3 regions of the Chitinophaga caeni genome follow, and region 3 is predicted to be linked to each of the others. Evidence: riboswitches for the same ligand, from Rfam matches in the RefSeq annotation. Region 3 holds a riboswitch; each other region holds the start of a gene.
What was found. Region 3 has a riboswitch for cobalamin ahead of COR50_RS03045 (TonB-dependent receptor plug domain-containing protein). Riboswitches for the same ligand answer to the same signal wherever they lie in the genome.
Positions count from the first base shown of each region.

Region 1: linked by a shared signal. The riboswitch ahead of COR50_RS21175 (ribonucleoside-diphosphate reductase small subunit) and the one ahead of COR50_RS03045 (TonB-dependent receptor plug domain-containing protein) in region 3 are both predicted to bind cobalamin.
Region 2: linked by a shared signal. The riboswitch ahead of COR50_RS10425 (DUF5074 domain-containing protein) and the one ahead of COR50_RS03045 (TonB-dependent receptor plug domain-containing protein) in region 3 are both predicted to bind cobalamin.

Region 1 is NZ_CP023777.1:5,043,383-5,049,457, reverse strand. It holds gene COR50_RS21180 (hypothetical protein) at 13-1,566, shown strand; cobalamin riboswitch at 1,841-2,044, shown strand; gene COR50_RS21175 (ribonucleoside-diphosphate reductase small subunit) at 2,175-3,149, shown strand; gene COR50_RS21170 (ribonucleoside-diphosphate reductase subunit alpha) at 3,372-5,747, shown strand.
Region 2 is NZ_CP023777.1:2,443,035-2,449,109, reverse strand. It holds gene COR50_RS10445 (TlpA disulfide reductase family protein) at 1-150, shown strand, start outside; gene COR50_RS10440 (TlpA disulfide reductase family protein) at 226-1,377, shown strand; gene COR50_RS10435 (hypothetical protein) at 1,456-1,710, opposite strand; gene COR50_RS10430 (pirin family protein) at 1,772-2,632, opposite strand; gene COR50_RS10425 (DUF5074 domain-containing protein) at 2,789-4,099, opposite strand; cobalamin riboswitch at 4,167-4,352, opposite strand; gene COR50_RS10420 (hypothetical protein) at 4,599-4,796, shown strand; tRNA gene COR50_RS10415 (tRNA-Gln) at 5,141-5,211, opposite strand; tRNA gene COR50_RS10410 (tRNA-Gln) at 5,268-5,338, opposite strand; gene COR50_RS10405 (glycosyltransferase family 9 protein) at 5,452-6,075, opposite strand, start outside.
Region 3 is NZ_CP023777.1:745,476-751,550, forward strand. It holds gene COR50_RS03035 (trans-sulfuration enzyme family protein) at 1-410, opposite strand, end outside; gene COR50_RS03040 (APC family permease) at 480-1,820, opposite strand; cobalamin riboswitch at 1,884-2,102, shown strand; gene COR50_RS03045 (TonB-dependent receptor plug domain-containing protein) at 2,199-4,130, shown strand; gene COR50_RS03050 (DUF6580 family putative transport protein) at 4,151-4,750, shown strand; gene COR50_RS03055 (ABC transporter substrate-binding protein) at 4,880-5,815, shown strand; gene cobU (bifunctional adenosylcobinamide kinase/adenosylcobinamide-phosphate guanylyltransferase) at 5,812-6,075, shown strand, end outside.

The DNA of each region.
Region 1 (6,075 bases), 980 kb from region 3:
CATCTTTCAACGATGCCCAACAGCCAGAACGATGCCTTATTTATATTGATAAAAACCTTGACGAAAGCAGAGAAAAGGAATTTTCAGTTGGCGTTTAACAAGAATAATTCCAAGGAAGATGTACTTTTCATACAATTATTCAACGCGATGGATCGCTTGAATACTTACGATGAGGAGCAACTGCTGAAAAAAACGCCCGGGATTAAAAAACAACAATTATCAAATGTAAAGGCGCATTTATATAAACAATTATTGACAAGTTTACGCTTATTGTACAAGCAGAAAGATCCGATGATCGATTTAAGGGAGCAGATCGATTATGCTAGGGTGCTGTATAACAAAGGTTTATATACGCAAAGTTTAAAATTACTTTCCAAGGCAAAAGCTAGTGCCAAGGAACAGGAGGAAGTGCTGCTTTGGTTTGAAATTATAGAATTTGAGAAACTGATCGAATCCCGGCACATTACCCGGAGCTTGGAAAATAGGGCTGATGAACTGAGCGAGGAATCAATCATGCTCAATGCGCACCTTACGAACGTGAGCCGACTTTCCACTTTGGCCTTACGTATGTACGGTCTTTACCTGAAGCTGGGCCATGCCCGCAATGAGAAAGATGTGTTGATGATCAAGAGTTTTTTTGACATCAGCCTCAATTCTAATATGCCGTCCGAGTTGAGTTTCTATGAAAAGATTTATTTCTATCAAGCCTATTGCTGGTATTACTATATTTTGCAGGATTTCTTAATGTATTACCGGTATACGCAGAAGTGGGTGGACTTATGCGATGAATATCCGTCTCTCAAGAAAAATGATCCGGATCTTTATATCAAGGGGATGCATAATTTGCTGACGGCGCACTTTTACAATGCAAACGGTGAGCGGTTTGCAGACGTTTTGCATGCCTTGGAAGATTATACGGCTAATAACAAGGATATGTTTAATGAAAGTACCGCTACCAGCGCTTTTGTATATATCTACACGGCCAAGATCAACCAGCATTTCATGATGGGGACTTTCTCCGAAGGACTTTCGCTGGTTCCCGAGGTTGAAGAGCAAATTTGCCAGCACCAATTAACGGTGGACCAACACCGTGTATTAGTTTTTTATTACAAGATAGCCTGTTTGTATTTCGGTAGCGGGGATAATAATAATGCCATTGTTTATCTAAATAAAATCATACACTTACGTATCGGTAATTTGCGTGCAGATATCCAATGCTTCGCGAGGATATTACACCTGATCGCGCATTATGAACTGGAGAATTATAGCCTGGTAGAATATTTAATAAAATCCGTTTACCATTTCATTGCCAAGAATAAAGATTTGGGTTTGGTCATGGAAGAGATATTGAAATTCCTCCGTAAGAACATTTATGCGCATCCGAAAGCATTAAGGGCAGCATTCATCGATTTAAAAGATCGCTTGGTAGAACTTTCCAAAAATCCATATGAAAGAAGATCCTTTCTTTACCTCGATATTATCTCCTGGCTGGAAAGTAAAATTGATGGTGTGCCCGTGCAGGATGTAATCCGGGAAAAGTTCAAAAATAAGGTTCCGCGGATTTAGTTTTTTACAAGGTAGGGGTCCATCCAGGAAATGCTATAACTTATTGAAGGAGAGTGTCATTTTAGTAAGAAAAAATGAATGGAATATTGTTGCCTATAAAATGTGTTTATTACAGATTATTAATTATTACCATGCCAAAAAAGTTGATGAAAAGGCACTAAAATTACTGTAACCTTTACCCCTATTAGCTTCACAAAAAGTTTAAAACTTTTATTAACACCTGTTAGCAACTTTATCGACCGGGGCATTTCTTGATCATTACATTTGCAATAGTTCTTGACTTCGTTGCAATGGTTCTTAGCAAAGAGAGATGAAAAGGGAATCGTGTGAAACTCACGAGCAGACGCGCTACTGTGATTCCGATAATGAATGGTTCATTATCCGTTGCCCAAAATCCACTGACCACTCGCTTAACCAACGGGGAAGGTGCGGTACCGGGAAGGAAAGCCAGGAGACCTGCCAATGCAACGTTTATGTCGAAACCTTCGCGTTCCAAGGTATTTGGCCCGGGTGTACATCACCTAATCTTTTACCACGTACTCTTTGCTGGTACGGGAACGGCAGTAATTTGAATTTTTTCACACATTGTTGCCAAAAATATTATCTATATGAACAACGAGAATGAGATACTTCTAAAAGAAAACAAAGACAGGTTTGTTTTATTACCGATTAATTATCCCAAGATCTGGGAAATGTACAAGAGGCATGAGGCTAGTTTTTGGACTGCTGAAGAGATTGATTTGAGCGGCGACTTAAAAGATTGGGCGAATATGTCGGATGGCGAGCGTCATTTTATTTCCCATGTATTAGCTTTTTTCGCTGCTAGTGACGGTATTGTTAATGAAAACCTGGCCGTGAACTTCATGAGCGAAGTTCAAATCCCGGAAGCCCGTTGTTTTTACGGTTTCCAAATCATGATGGAAAATATTCACTCCGAAACATATGCATTGCTGATCGACACTTACGTGAAAGATCCGGCAGAGAAAGACCGTTTGTTCCACGCCGTAGAAACTGTTCCTGCTGTGAAGAAGAAAGCAGAATGGGCTTTGCGTTGGATTGAGAACGGGAATTTTGCAGAGCGCCTCGTAGCTTTTGCCGCGGTAGAAGGCATTTTCTTCTCCGGTAGCTTCTGTTCTATCTTCTGGTTGAAAAAGCGCGGTTTAATGCCGGGTTTAACTTTCTCAAACGAATTGATCAGCCGCGATGAAGGGATGCACTGTGAATTTGCTTGCTTGTTATACAGCATGTTGGAAGGAAAATTATCCGAAACGCAAGTGCATGAAATCATCGGGGATGCCGTTGCTATTGAGAAAGAATTTATTATCGATGCTTTACCTGCTGCCCTGATCGGGATGAATAGCGAGTTGATGAGCCAGTATATCGAGTTCGTTGCGGATCGTTGGTTGTCGGAACTGGGTTGTAAGAAAATGTTTAACACTGCCAACCCGTTTGATTTCATGGAGATGATTTCATTGCAAGGTAAAACGAACTTCTTCGAGAAGAGGGTCGGTGATTATCAAAAAGCCGGCGTTTTGGGCGGTAACAAGGATGCCCAGACGTTTAGTCTCGATGAAGATTTTTAGATTTTGCAGCCGAGGTTCGCGAACCTCGGCAGACAGCCGCGAACCACGGCAGACAGCCGCGAACCACGGCAGACAGTCGCGAACCTCGGCAGACAGCCGCGAACCTCGGCAGACAGTCGCGAACCTCGGCAGACAGCCGCGAACCTCGGCAGACAGGCATGACAGGCGCGCAATCAAATACCAATTGAAAAATATTATTACTACCCATAAAATTTACCGCGTATGTTTGTTATTAAAAGAGATGGCCGTAAGGAATCTGTTAAATTTGACAAGATTACGGCACGTATTGAGAAGTTGTGCTACGGATTGAACCCCGATTATGTTGATGCGATAGATGTAGCAAAGAAGGTGATCCTTGGTTTGTACGATGGCGTCACGACCACCGAGTTGGATAACCTCGCTGCCGAAACAGCCGCATCACTCACCACCAAGCATCCGGATTATGCTTTGTTGGCTTCCCGCATCGCGGTAAGTAACTTACACAAGAACACTACGAAGTCGTTTTCCAAAACGATGAAGAAATTATATGAATACATCGATCCTAAAGTGGGCAAACCTGCTCCATTATTAAGTGATGAGGTGTATGAAATCATCAAGAAAAATGCGGATACGCTCGATTCTAATATCATTTATGATCGTGATTTCGCGTACGACTATTTTGGTTTCAAAACTTTGGAACGTTCTTACTTGCTCAAAGTTGACGGTAAGATCGCCGAGCGTCCGCAACATATGATCATGCGCGTGGCTGTTGGCATTCATAAAGATGATATCGAGAGCGTGATCAAAACTTACAACCTGATGTCTGAACGTTGGTTCACGCATGCAACACCTACCTTGTTTAATGCCGGTACCCCTAAACCGCAAATGAGTAGCTGTTTCTTGCTGAGCATGAAAGACGACAGCATCGAAGGTATTTACGATACGCTGAAACAAACAGCCAAAATTTCTCAAAGCGCCGGAGGTATCGGTTTAAGCATTCACAATATCCGTGCTACGGGTTCCTATATCAGTGGTACCAACGGTACTTCCAACGGTATCATCCCGATGTTGCGTGTCTTCAACGACACTGCGCGTTATGTTGACCAAGGTGGTGGCAAGCGTAAAGGCGCTTTCGCTATTTACCTGGAGCCTTGGCATGCCGATGTCTTCGAATTCCTGGACCTGCGTAAAAACCACGGTAAGGAAGAATTACGTGCCCGCGATTTGTTCTATGCACTGTGGATCTCTGACCTATTTATGAAACGTGTGGAGTCTGACGGCGATTGGAGCTTGTTCTGCCCGCATGAAGCACCGGGTTTACACGAAACATGGGGACCGGAATTTGAAAAATTATACACGCAATACGAGCAAGAAGGTCGCGCCCGTAAAACGGTCAAGGCACAGGAGTTATGGTTCGCCATCCTGGAAGCGCAGATCGAGACTGGTAATCCTTACTTGTTATACAAAGATTCTGCAAACGCGAAATCTAACCAGCAAAACCTCGGGACTATCAAGAGTTCTAACCTTTGTACCGAGATCATCGAGTACACGGATGCTAACGAGGTGGCGGTTTGTAACTTGGCATCACTCGCATTGCCCCGCTTCGTGAATGAAGGTCAATTCGATCATGAACGCCTTTACGAAGTAACTTACCAGGCAACAGTTAACCTGAACAGGATCATCGATTATAACTATTATCCTGTTGAAGAAGCCCGCAATTCCAACATGCGTCACCGCCCGGTTGGTTTGGGGGTGCAAGGTTTGGCCGATGCTTTTATCCTGATGCGTTTGCCTTTTGAAAGCGAGGAAGCGAAACAACTCAACAAAGAAATCTTTGAAACGATTTATTTCGCTGCCATGACTGCCTCTAAGGATTTAGCCATCAAAGAAGGCGCATATGAAACATTCGCCGGTTCACCATTGTCTAAAGGAATCATGCAGTTTGACATGTGGGGTGTGACTCCTACTGAAAGATGGGACTGGGCTACGCTTAAAGATGATGTTGTGAAACATGGTGTGCGCAATTCCTTATTGGTAGCGCCGATGCCTACTGCTTCCACTTCGCAAATTTTGGGTAACAATGAATGTTTTGAACCGTATACATCTAATATCTATACCCGCCGAGTATTGAGCGGAGAGTTCGTTGTCGTGAATAAACATTTGTTGAAAGACTTGGTAGAACTCGGTTTGTGGGATAATGATATGAAAAATAAGATCATCGCGGCAAACGGTTCTATCCAAAAAATCAACGAGATACCTGCCAATATCAAGGAATTGTACAAAACTGTTTGGGAAATCAAGCAACGTACCCTGATTGATATGGCTGCTGATCGCGGTGCTTATATCTGCCAATCTCAATCTTTGAACCTCTTTGTTGATACACCTTCTACCGGTAAATTAACTTCTATGCACTTCTACGCTTGGAAGAAAGGCTTGAAAACAGGTATGTACTATTTACGTACGCAAGCTGCTGCACAAGCTGTACAATTTACCGTGGAAAAACAAGGTGGTCAGAACATGGAGCCCGTTGTTGCAAAATCTGCTGAAGGTGAAACCCTTGAGGTGCCTGAAGGCGCAGTATGTACGATGGAGGAAGGTTGTGTAACATGTAGCGCGTAATTTGTCTATCCAATCGCAAGTAGTAATATGAAATGAAGGACAGCAATTTTTTGTTGTCCTTTTTTGTTACCGGGATTCGCTTTTTTGTTACCGGGAATCGCTTTTTTTGTTACCGGGATTCGCTTTTTTGTTACCGGGATTCGCTTTTTTTGTTACCGGGATTCGCTTTTTTTGTTACCGGGATTCGCTTTTTTTGTTACCGGGATTCGCTTTTTTGTTACCGGGATTCGCTTTTTTGTTACCGGGATTCGCTTTTTTTGTTACCGGGATTCGCTTTTTTGTTACCGGGATTCGCTTTTTTTGTTACCGGGATTCGCTTTTTTTGTTA
Region 2 (6,075 bases), 1.7 Mb from region 3:
AAAGGCTGGAATAATGCCGTGGCGCTGCAATATGGCGTGCGTTCAATCCCGCAAAACTTCTTGGTAGATCCGAACGGCAAGATTATTGCAAGCAACCTGCGGGGAGTTCAACTGGAGAAAACCCTAGAGATGATATTTGCTGAGCAGTAATAGCCGTCTATCAAATTTAAATTGTCGTAGATTCGTACTTTCAGCATATTTGTTATACAAAAACCAATTTATAAAATGAAGAAATTGATATTAGCGGGAGCATTGCTAGCCCCTTTAGCGCTCTTTGCACAAGAAAAAGAGGCTGTCAAGGAGTATCCTTTCACTATCGAAGGAACTTATGCGAAAGCTGCTACGCCGACAACATTCTATATCCGTTACCGTAATAGCGGTAAAAACGTGATCGACAGCGCCAAAACTGACGCTTCCGGTAAATTCACTTTTAAAGGTGAAGTGGCCGAACCTACCATGGCTAACTTCCTTGTTTGGAAAGATCAATCTGAAATTGAAAACTTCAACTTCGAAGGAAATTATAAAGGTGTATCCCAGTTTTTCATCGACAAAGGTCAAACGAAAATCAATGTAGGTGATATAACTAAAGAACCTACCATTACAGGAACTCCTGCGCAGCAAGAGTTATTGAAGCTCAACGACATGACCGCGGATGTTCAAAAACAAATTGCCGAACTTACCCAGGAATACTACAAGGCAAGAAGTGAAAAGAACACCCAGAAGATGGAAGAATTGGGTAATCAATACGACAAGCTAGATGCACAGCAAGTTGAGATTTACAAGCAATATCTTGCTAAAAACCCTAAGTCTCCAATCGGGATCTATGCTATTTCTACTGCCGTAGGTTACGATATTGATCCGGCTGTAGCAGAACCGTTATATAACAACCTTGCGGATGCGGTAAAAGCATCTCCTTCAGGTGTTGCTTTCGGTAAAAAATTAGAAATTGCTAAGAAAACCGCCGTTGGTCAACCCGCGATCCAATTCTCCCAAAGCGATAAAGATGGAAACGCTGTAAGCTTAGCTTCTTTCAAAGGCAAATATGTTTTGGTTGACTTTTGGGCTAGCTGGTGCGGACCTTGCCGCCAGGAAAATCCAAACGTGGTAAAAGCATTCAACACTTATAAAGATAAAGGGTTTACCGTATTCGGTATTTCTTTGGATGAAAACAAAGACAAATGGTTAGCTGCCGTTGAAAAAGACGGTCTAGCTTGGACACAAGTATCTGACCTGAAAGGTTGGAAAAACGAAGTGGCCGGTTTATACGGTGTAAATGCCATCCCTCAAAACTTCCTGATCGATCCAAGTGGTAAGATCATCGGTAAAAACTTACGTGGCGAGGCATTAGAAAAGAAACTTGCTGAAGTTTTAAATTAACATGGAAAGATATTTTCATAAAAAAAGACCGGGATTCTTGTTCCGGTCTTTTTTTATGAAAAATAATATCAACAGTTCTTACCAGGAGTTGAATTTTTGCAAATGAAGGTCTATCGCGTCCGCTATAGATTGCAACAACCCGGCGGGAACCTGCTGCGCCCCGGCAGGATCGGCCGCAATAACACGCCAATTCCCCTCGTCATCTACTTCGAAATGAAAATGCTGATCCATTATATCAACATGTAATTGTATAACATAACCCAGTTGTTTAGGTTCAATATAATATTGTTGGGAAACACCCTTGTAATCAATAGAAACTGAAAAAGCTTGCATGGAGCAAATGTACATACCGGGACGATAATTCAACACATTTGTAAAAAATAGCAAGAGAATTTTATATCTCACCGAATTTCCCCGCAGCAACATCTGCCATGGCTTGATCAATTTCTTCTTTCGTATTCATGACGAAATTGTCCTTAATAACCAGGGGTTCATCTAATGGCGGTGCAGAAAGGAACAGGATTTGCGCATTCCCGTTTGCCGTTATTTTGAGTTCTTCGCGTTCTTTATCCAATACGGCGAGTTGATGCTCATGGACGGGGTTATCCTCATCATCATTTAAAGTAACGGAACCGTTGGCAACATATAACAAGGCCCAATTCCCGGCAGGTACTTCTAAACAAACATCGTGATTATTATGGATCTCCCCGGTAATGGCAATAATAGGTTGCTTGGTTTCTATCGGGCCTTTCGCCCCCTTGTAATGCCCGATCGGCAACCGTAGATTCACACCCAATTCATCCACGATAACAGGGATGGCTACCTTTACAGCGCTTTGATACACCGGTTGATCCATCTTGAACTTGGCAGGAACATTCAACCAGAGTTGCAATAACTCGTAAGTTCCACCTAAGCCGGCGAACCGTGCCGAAGGATTTTCACAATGCAAGATTCCGCTACCTGCAAATAAATATTGAACATCGCCCGGTTTCAATATGGTTTCATGCCCCGCGTTATCATAATGATACCCTTCTCCTTGCAGCATAAATGTTACCGTTGCAAAACCGCGGTGAGGATGCGGCTCTACAATTTTCGCATCTGAAGACTGCTTAATTTCCGTCGGCATTACATGTTGCCAAAGTACAACAGGATTTGCAGAAGTTAATTTACGGTTCGGGATCAATTGCAATACTTTCTCCTTCGCATAGGCATTTTTGACAACCCCATTCAAGATAAAAACCAAATTCTTCTTCATATGGACGAGCGTGTTTCATTTATTATTTATAACAAATAATCACACTTATAGTTGTCAATATTCTTGCCAAACAAGCTTTCGATAAGTATCAAAAAAATGGAGCTTCATAACGAAGCTCCATTGTAATATAAACTATTAGAAAATTTATAGTCAAGGCTAATACATCAATAACATGGCAGGGAAATGATAGCCATTAAACGTAATCTTTTTATTCACGGCGCCGGAGGTTGCGTTGATGAAATACAGGTAATTCACATTCCCTCCGTAAGAACTGTTGGTTGCCGTTGCCACGATTTCATTTTTCCATGCATTGTAAGCAATCGCTGCTCCGTAAAAATATTCTCCTCCCGGTAACGTGAAGAAAGGTTCGCTAACGCTGGAAGCATTTCCTTTCAGGTAGCGATATATCTTGGCGCCGCCGGCCCATCCGTCCGGGGGTGCGATATAAACGGAATTGTCTTTGCTGGATGTTGTCATCGGCACACTTCTCCATGCACCCCAAGGCGAGGTAGTAGTAAATGGTAAAGTAATCGTATCCGCGGCCAAGTTATTCGGGTTCATCCCCCATAATTTATTGTCCTTGGCAGCGTATATCAAACCATCTTTAGCGGCAGCGAAACCGAAATCTGCCTGTCCTAATTTTTTAATAGTGCTATAATTCGTAGAGCGGAAAACCACGATACCGCTATCGCGGGTCAATGCGAAAACACGGTCCCCGTATTGTAACATGTTTCCTACAGGCCCCGTAATGTTAGGCACCTTGGTACCATCGATTGTCATGGTAGAGAGATTGACCACGTAAACACCATCGTTCGTACCAAGTAATCCCCTCTCGGTATCCAAACCGAGGAAAGAAGTCCCGAAATCACCGGGTAAATTATCGATTCTACCGAGCTCTTTCATTGTGTAAGGATCAACTTTAACCAATGGTCCACCTGCTTTTACCACGAGGTACATCTTATCGAAACTAACCGTTCCATATTGCAAGGTATTACCGATTTCGCCAAGGGCTTTACCGGGGTTTTCCTTGATAAACACACTGTCAGTCAACTCATCGCGCAGGTAACTATAAAATAAAACATTGCCGGTACCATGACCAAACCAGCCTTCGGTAATCAGGCTAAAACCGAGGTCATATTCACCAGGAGAGAAAATTTGATATACCCCGGAATCTTTTCCGGCGGCATTGCTAGCCGTAAACACAACCCTATGGTTACCGCGGCTGGAAGCAGTGTAGGTATAAGCGGTATCTTTACTAACTTCCTCGTTATCCACCTTCCACTGAAAACTCGCGCCATCTTTCATTTCCACGGTAGGCTTCAGGTCAACCGACTGGCCGACATCTATCGTATCCATGCTAAATTCCGTGGTAACGAACGGGCGGATCGTAGGATCATCATTATTTTTATTACAAGCAACAACAAGAATGGCAGCTAAAGCTAACCAACCTATTAAATTTTTCTTCATGTGGGTGTGTTTGTATCTATTTTAAGTTTATACTCTTCGATCCAGCTCATCTTTTCGCCCGAAAGAAGGATGGCAATACAAACGGGCAGGTCTTCTGGCTTACTTGTACTTGGCAGCCTTCCCGTAATGAAGTACAGTGGCAGGGGAAAGCCAAGTAATTTTATCAAGTTTACAGCTACGGGGATAGCTCCAGGTTTCCACTGGATTCCCTTTTCATACATCGACAGATGTAACCCGGTTGCAGGCGCAAACCTACATTTTAGCGCGGTATTCTCCAAATCTTAGAACGGTGGGGGAAGGGAATATGTTACATGGTGTACTTTGTTTTCCGAATTAAAAAAATTAAACATTGCTTGAAAATAGCTTTTGATTGATCACCGATGTTGGAAATTGAATATCGATTTTCAATGAAAAATTATCGTATCCCTTAAAAGTTCGATTCAATGTCCACCTGCTCGTTTCTTGTACTTTTTTGCTTGCCCCAAAACGAGTACCAAAAATGGCACAAATTGGCCATCACGGCCGCCAATTTGATCGCGCGATCGAGCTTTTGTACAAGTGTATCGGCAAGCTACCGTTCCCTATCAACGGTGCGAAGTTCCATGGTTTCCTGGTGGGGCTGAATATATCATCCTTCGCTTATTTCCTTGACCTGGTAAGGAATTCAAGTAAATTTAAAGCAATATTAGCCGGATAACAATGATTAAAAATCATATTTATTGCCTGGGTATAAAGTTCAGATTGGAGAGCTAAACATGCCTGAAACCGGGCTTTCACAATTATTGGGTTACCGTTCCCGAAAACCGGAAATACTATCCGGCAAAAGAGAGTTAAGCCTTGGTATGATTCGAAAACTATACGATAAATTATACATTCCCGCAGCAATATCGATCCGGGAATTCAGGCAAAACGACAAATTTTCCGATACAAGAATTTGGTTATCCGGGCTTGAAGTTAGGAGTGAATTTAACTTACTAATTAATAAGAAAACAAAAAAGGATAAGACCAACATCCTATCCTTTCATATTATAACTTTTTATGTTGCCCGACCTGGATTCGAACCAAGACAAACAGAACCAAAATCTGTCGTACTACCATTATACTATCGGGCAATCGAAATGCTTGTATTTAAGAACTTAACTGAGCCTAGCAACTAAACTTGTTATTGTTGCCCGACCTGGATTCGAACCAAGACAAACAGAACCAAAATCTGTCGTACTACCATTATACTATCGGGCAAGCATTTCGTTTGGGATGGCAAAAGTAGAACTTTTTTTATTTCTGCAAAATATTTTTTTGATTTTCAATCATTTTTTTTGTCGAAACAGGATACAAATAAGTCTTTTAAAGATTTATTTTTTTATCACATTATCCACTTTATGCGTTATCATCGGGGGCAATATCTGCTCCATACATGCCCAATCTCCACGGAAACAAGTTTTATTACCGAAAACCGAGCAAGGCCGGCACGAAAGATCAACCTGCACGGCATTCATCATTTCCTGGCCATAGCCCATGAATCCCGCGTAAGGGTGCGTTGCACCCCAAATGCTCACCACCGGCACCGCGAATAAGGATGCCAGGTGCATATTGGCCGAATCCATACTCAACATAACATCGAGATTGGATATCACGTCTAATTCTTCATTTAAGCCAATTTTCCCGGCTAATGAGACTACTGACGGATATTTTACTTCCAATTCGTTTAAAGCCCGAATTTCGGCCTCTCCACCCCCAAAAAGCAATACTTTAACACCTGGTTGCGCTGCATAATGTTGAATGACTTCCTTCATATTATCCAGGGGATACATTTTTTCCCGGTGCGCTGCAAACGGCGCTATTCCTATCCAGGTATCGGTTCGCTTCTCCCCCGTCAATTGTAAGGTACCCGGTTGCAATGTTTTCTGCTGCCTTTCGATTGGTAGTAGATCAAATTGCAAACCCAGCTCTCGAAATACGCTTGCATAACGATCTAC
Region 3 (6,075 bases):
TCGAAATTCTCGATATCCGTACCATCGATAAACGTTGTTTGTACACCGAAACGGGGCAGGATGATTTCAAACATATGCTTTGCCCAACTATATGGATCTCTTACCGAAACGATATGATCTCCATGTTTCACTTGTGACAAAATCGCTGCGAAGATCGCCCCTGCGCCGCTACTAAATACTAAAGCATCCTCGGCGCCATCCAGGGCAGCCAATTTCTTTCTCAAGATTTCCAGGGTCGGGTTCATACCCCGTGAATATAAAAATCCGCTATACTCATCCAGCATAAGCTGGCGCATCTCTTCAACTGTTTTAAATGCAAAGTTGCTACTTTGCACGATCGGGGGGGCTACAGCATTAAAGTACATCTCCCGATCTTCACCCAATTCATTAATAATGTATGATAAATCCATAAGCTCATTTTATTGCCTCAGCAATATGTCACGAATAATTAGACAAGCAACCTTAATTACCGTTTCAAATTAATTGTTGGTAATTTCCTCCCTGACTACCTTTTTAGCCCCAAAATATAATGGAAGCCCTACAAAGAAAATGCTCAAACCTATTAAGGCTCCTTTCCAATCTTGGATGAAAATATTTACAGTTACCATTAAATACACCAATACAAATATAAGTGTTGTATACGGGTATGATTTCATTTTATAAATCCCAAGCCCGTCCATAGACTTGGTTTTCCTTCGCAATACGAATATTGATGCCGCGGCGGATGCTAACCCGATCGTGTCGAAGAGCATCACGTATTTCAACATTTTATCGAAGGTGCCCAGGAAAAATATCACGATGATAATCAACGCGGTAAACACCGTTAAGGCTACTTGCTGCACCTGTGTTGCCGGGTTCACACGCATGAAAATAGCTGGCAAAACCCCATCTTCGGCCATTGCATAATACATGCGTGGGTTGCTAATCAAGTTCACATTAGCGTAGCCCATCACCGAGATAAACAATAATACCGAAGTAATCTTGAAGCCGCTTTCTCCGAAAAATGCCTGCATCATCCTCGAAGCTAAAGCATCGGTCGTTTTCAGTTGCTCGAAGCCAATCACTTTAATATATGCATAGTTGATCGTGAAATATGCCGTAATGATGATTGCCATGCCAATAAAAATGCCCTTGGGCATATTCCTGGCCGGCTCCTTGATGTCGCTTCCGAAGTTAATAGTTTGCTGGTACCCCCCGTAGGTAAAGAATACCGGCACCAAGGCGGCGCCAAACATGTATAACCAGTTATGACCGTTGTGTCCTGTTATAGATTCAACAGCTTTCGGCGCCTGGACATCCCCGACGAAGATCGTCATACACAATACCAACACCATTAATATCTTTATAACGGTTAGGATATTTTGCCAACTCGCACTCATGCGTATGCCGATCATATTTACCGTGTACAGTAGAGCTACTGTTCCAAAAGCAATTAATTTTAGACCGGCATTATTTTGCAGCGATGCCGGCAATAGTACCGGGCCAATGTATTCTGCCCCGATCATGCAAACCGCGGCCACCGAAGCTGCATTAGAGATCAATACCGTCCAGTTGATCATAAAAGCGTAAGCCGGGTGGTAACAGTAAGACATAACCTTGTAAAACCCACCGGCTTTGGGATAACGGGAGCCGATCTCTGCATAAGTCAAAGCCCCGCAAAGAGTTACGAAACCACCGATCACCCAAATCAGTAAAAATTGCCAAGGCTCATTTACTTCCCTGGAAACATTAATAGGTGTTCGGAATATTCCCATGCCTATCACAAGGCTCACCACGATCATGGTGAGATCGAATAATCCTAATTTGGGCTTGATGCTCATAGATTGTAAGATAATATTCAAAGATTAATTTTTATCGAAAATTTAAAATCCATCAAAATAGCGTAGGTTTGCCCTGTTATTGGTTGTGGAACAACACCCTAGTTGTCATCCACATTAAAAGGGAACACCGGTGCAAAACCGGGGCTATTCCCGTAGCTGTAATCCTGCCCCATTCATTTGGGGAATACATCCTTGGTATTCAAAGCCACTGTTTTCTTTGAAAATGGGAAGGCGCCACCGGATCAGGTAAGCCAGAAGACCTGCCAATTTCAACTACACACCACGCTTTCGGGAAAAAAGCGAGGATGTAAAGCCTTCCCGGCATTATATCTTTCATATTCCTGTTCCGTGGCATTTTTCAAGGATCGCTAAAAAATTATGCAAAAGAAGCAAATTATCCTCCCCCTCTTATTCTGGGGAGCCGGATTGTCTACAGCATTGGCGCAACATGGCCAACCGAAAGATTCAACCGCAACCAACCAGCTTAATACCGTCGTGGTAACCGCCGCCAAGTTCCCCAAGCAACTGTCGGAAACCGGTAAGGTTGTAACCGTAATTACAGCAGAAGATTTAAAAAGGAACAGTGGCAAAACTTTAAGCTCCATCCTTAATAACCAAGCTGGGATCGTTGTTAACGGCGCCGAAAACAACCTGGGCTCCAACCAGGAAGTTTATACCAGGGGCGCTTCCAGTGGCAATACTTTGATCCTGATCGATGGTATTCCACTTTACGATGCCTCTACCATTAATAATACGTTTGATATAAATTTTTTACCTGTCTCACAGATCGAAAGAATCGAGATACTAAAGGGCAGCCAATCAACTTTATACGGCTCTGATGCCACTGCCGGGGTAATTAATATTATCACCAAGAAAAATGCCGATAAACCTTTAGGCATATCCGGCCAGTTGGCTTACGGTAGTTACGATACTTACAACGCCAATGCGAACCTCGGCGGTCAAGCCGGGAAATGGTCTTACCAGGCCGGGTACAATTATCTCTCCAGCAAGGGATTTTCCAGCGCTTATGATTCCACCGGCAAACAAAATTTTGATAAGGATGGCTTTACCCGCAACCAGGGCTATGCAAGCATAGGTTTTAAACCTGGAGATAACTGGGAAATAAAAGGATTCGTCAATTATTCGAAATATACAACCGGCTTAGATGGCGGCGCATTCCTCGATCAAACCCGGAATAAACTACATAATAATACCTTGCTCGCAGGCATTAACAACCGTTATAATTTCAAGAAAGGTAGCTGGTTCTTTACATACAATTATCAAAAGAATGATCGCCACCAAATGAAAGATTCCGTTACGGAATTTGACTACTATTATTATGCAGATTATATCTCCAATACACATCAATTGGAAACTTATGTCAACTTCGATCTGACCAAGGAAGTACAGCTGATCGTGGGCGCTGATTACCGTACGTCTAATACGGACGAGCAATACAAGTCGGCATTTCCCATTACAGGCTTGGGTCCTGACAGTGCGCATATGAATCAATTCAGCCATTACGCTTCATTGTTCTTGCATAATCTCGGTGGTTTTACAATGGAAATCGGCGGCAGGTTCAATTACCATTCCGTTTATGGAAACAATCAAACGATTTCGTTCAACCCTGCATATGTTATCAACGATAAGCATAAGATTTTTGCCAATATATCCAGCGCTTATAAAACACCCACTTTATATCAATTATTTTCCGAGTTTGGAAACCGTAACCTAAACCCTGAATCTTCGTTAAACTATGAAGCAGGTTACCAAGGCTTTTATTCAAAAAAGATCAATTTCAGGGTTACAGGCTTTTTCCGGGAAGTTAAAAACTGGATCGATTTCTATTCCGGGATTTATCCGGAGCCAAGTTATTATGTAAATGCAGACAAACAGGAAATATACGGAGCCGAGATTGAAGGCAACTGGAATATAACGGATGACCTGCGTTTCAACTTGAATTACACGTACGTAAAAGGTAAAACTATTGATAAAGACAGCACCTACAACAATTTGTTCCGCAGGCCGGAACATGCATTAAATGCAGGTTTAGGTTACCAGGTCAATGATCAACTTTTCCTTTCCCTGGTAGGTAAATGGTATAGCAAGCGCTGGGAGAAGCAGTATAATGCACCTTCCGTTCCATTGAAAAGTTATTATACGGTAGATGTATACGCATCTTATCAAATCAATAAACATCTCAACCTTTTCGTTGACGCCCGCAATATCACCGATCAAGAATATTTTGATATCTGGGGATATAATAACAGGAAATTCAATGTCAACGGCGGATTACAATTTAATTTTTAATATACACATATAATAATCACATGATGGAAAACAAGAAAATTAACCCGAGAACAGGTTTATTAGTACTCTTCATCCTGATTGTAGGAACCCTGAGAGTGCTTAATAGCGGTGAGCTTACCCCCTTTTCTAATTTCACACCGATCGGTGCAATGGCCCTGTTTGGCGGCGCTTATTTTTCGGACAAATGGAAGGCTTACCTGTTTCCTTTATTGGCTTTATGGCTAAGCGATGTTGTAATGATGCAGTTTGTTTATAAATCTGATTTAAGTGGATTGTTATACCGGGGCTGGTATTACAACTATATTGCATTTGCCGGCATGGTGCTTATCGGCCAATGGATACATAAAATTACCGTCATGAAATTTATCCTGGGTGCGGTTGGCGCCGCATTATTTCACTGGATCGTATCTGACTTCGGTGTATGGATGTCAGGCGGCACCAACATCCTTACCGGTCAACCATTTACGAGGGATTTCAACGGTTATTTGCAATGCTTGGACCTGGCGATTCCATATTTGCAAAGAATGTTACTTGGAAATATTATGTACGGGGCCATCATGTTTGGAACTTACGAACTCATCAAACGTAAATATCCAACACTGGCATACGCGAATGCATAGGCGCAGCGTGTCTCCATCCATATTTCCGGGTATTTTATGTTCCCGCCAATATTGCTAATAAATCCTGATCCCGCTATGCCAAACATATATTGCCATAGCGGGATTTTCATATCAACAAATCCTTTGAAAATGATTTGCTCTTCATTTTTACCGGCAGCTACCCAAATGATCTACGATATGGGATTATCCCATCACCTGCAAGGGGTTACATTTGAATGTCCACCCGTTGCAAAAGGGCAACCTGCTATTGTTAGATGCGTGCTTGAAGGGTTCCAATATTCAAGTACGGAGATAGACCGTATCTTTTCTGCCTCCAAAGCACAGGGAAAAAGTTTATACTTCGTAGACGAGCCGCTTCTTGCCAAAATTGCACCTAGTATCATCTTCACGCAAGATGTCTGCGAGGTTTGCCAAATCGATACACGCTGTACCCAACAGGCCATAGATGCTTTACCCCAAAAACCAGAAATCGTTACGCTTTCACCGGACAACCTCGATGACGTTTTTCAATGCGCGGTTGATATCGCCCAAGCCCTTGGGGAAGAGTCTGCTGCTTTTCATTACCTTGCAAAGTTGCAATCAAGAATTGATGGCATTATCGATACATTACGGCAGCACCGGGCAAAGCTCAAAAGGGTAATGCTGATGGAATGGATGCACCCGGTTTATAATTGCGGGCATTGGATCCCGATGCAAATTGCCTACGCTGGCGGGGTGGATATGCTGTCTAACCCCGGCGGGGATTCCATTGTCACTTCCTGGGAAAAAATAAAGAAGTATAACCCCGAGATACTAGTAATAGCTCCTTGCGGGTTCATGATTGATAGGAGTATGGAAGAAATTCACCTGCTAACCGGGCTCGATGGTTGGAAGCAATTGAAAGCCGTGCAGGATAATAAGGTTTACCTGGCAGATTACGATTTGTTTACACAACCCAGCGCCAGCACATTGGTGGATGGTATTAGCGTATTATCACATATCTTCCACCCGGAGATATGCGAAATACCCAATCGCCTGTTAACAAAATTTAAACATCTTCCCCAAGAAATAGAAGTTTTTATATGATACATTTTATTACCGGTGGCGCCAGGTCAGGTAAAAGTAGTTACGCGCAAAATTGTGCCCTGGAACTGGATACAAACCCCGTATACGTTGCCACAGCAAAAATTTGGGATAAAGAATTTGAACAAAGGGTCAAAAGACACCAAGCAGATCGTACCGAAGAATGGACTAACTACGAGGAAACACTATATCTAAGTAAGTTACCTTTAAATGGGAAAACAGTTGTGATCGATTGCGTTACCTTATGGTTGACAAATTTCTTT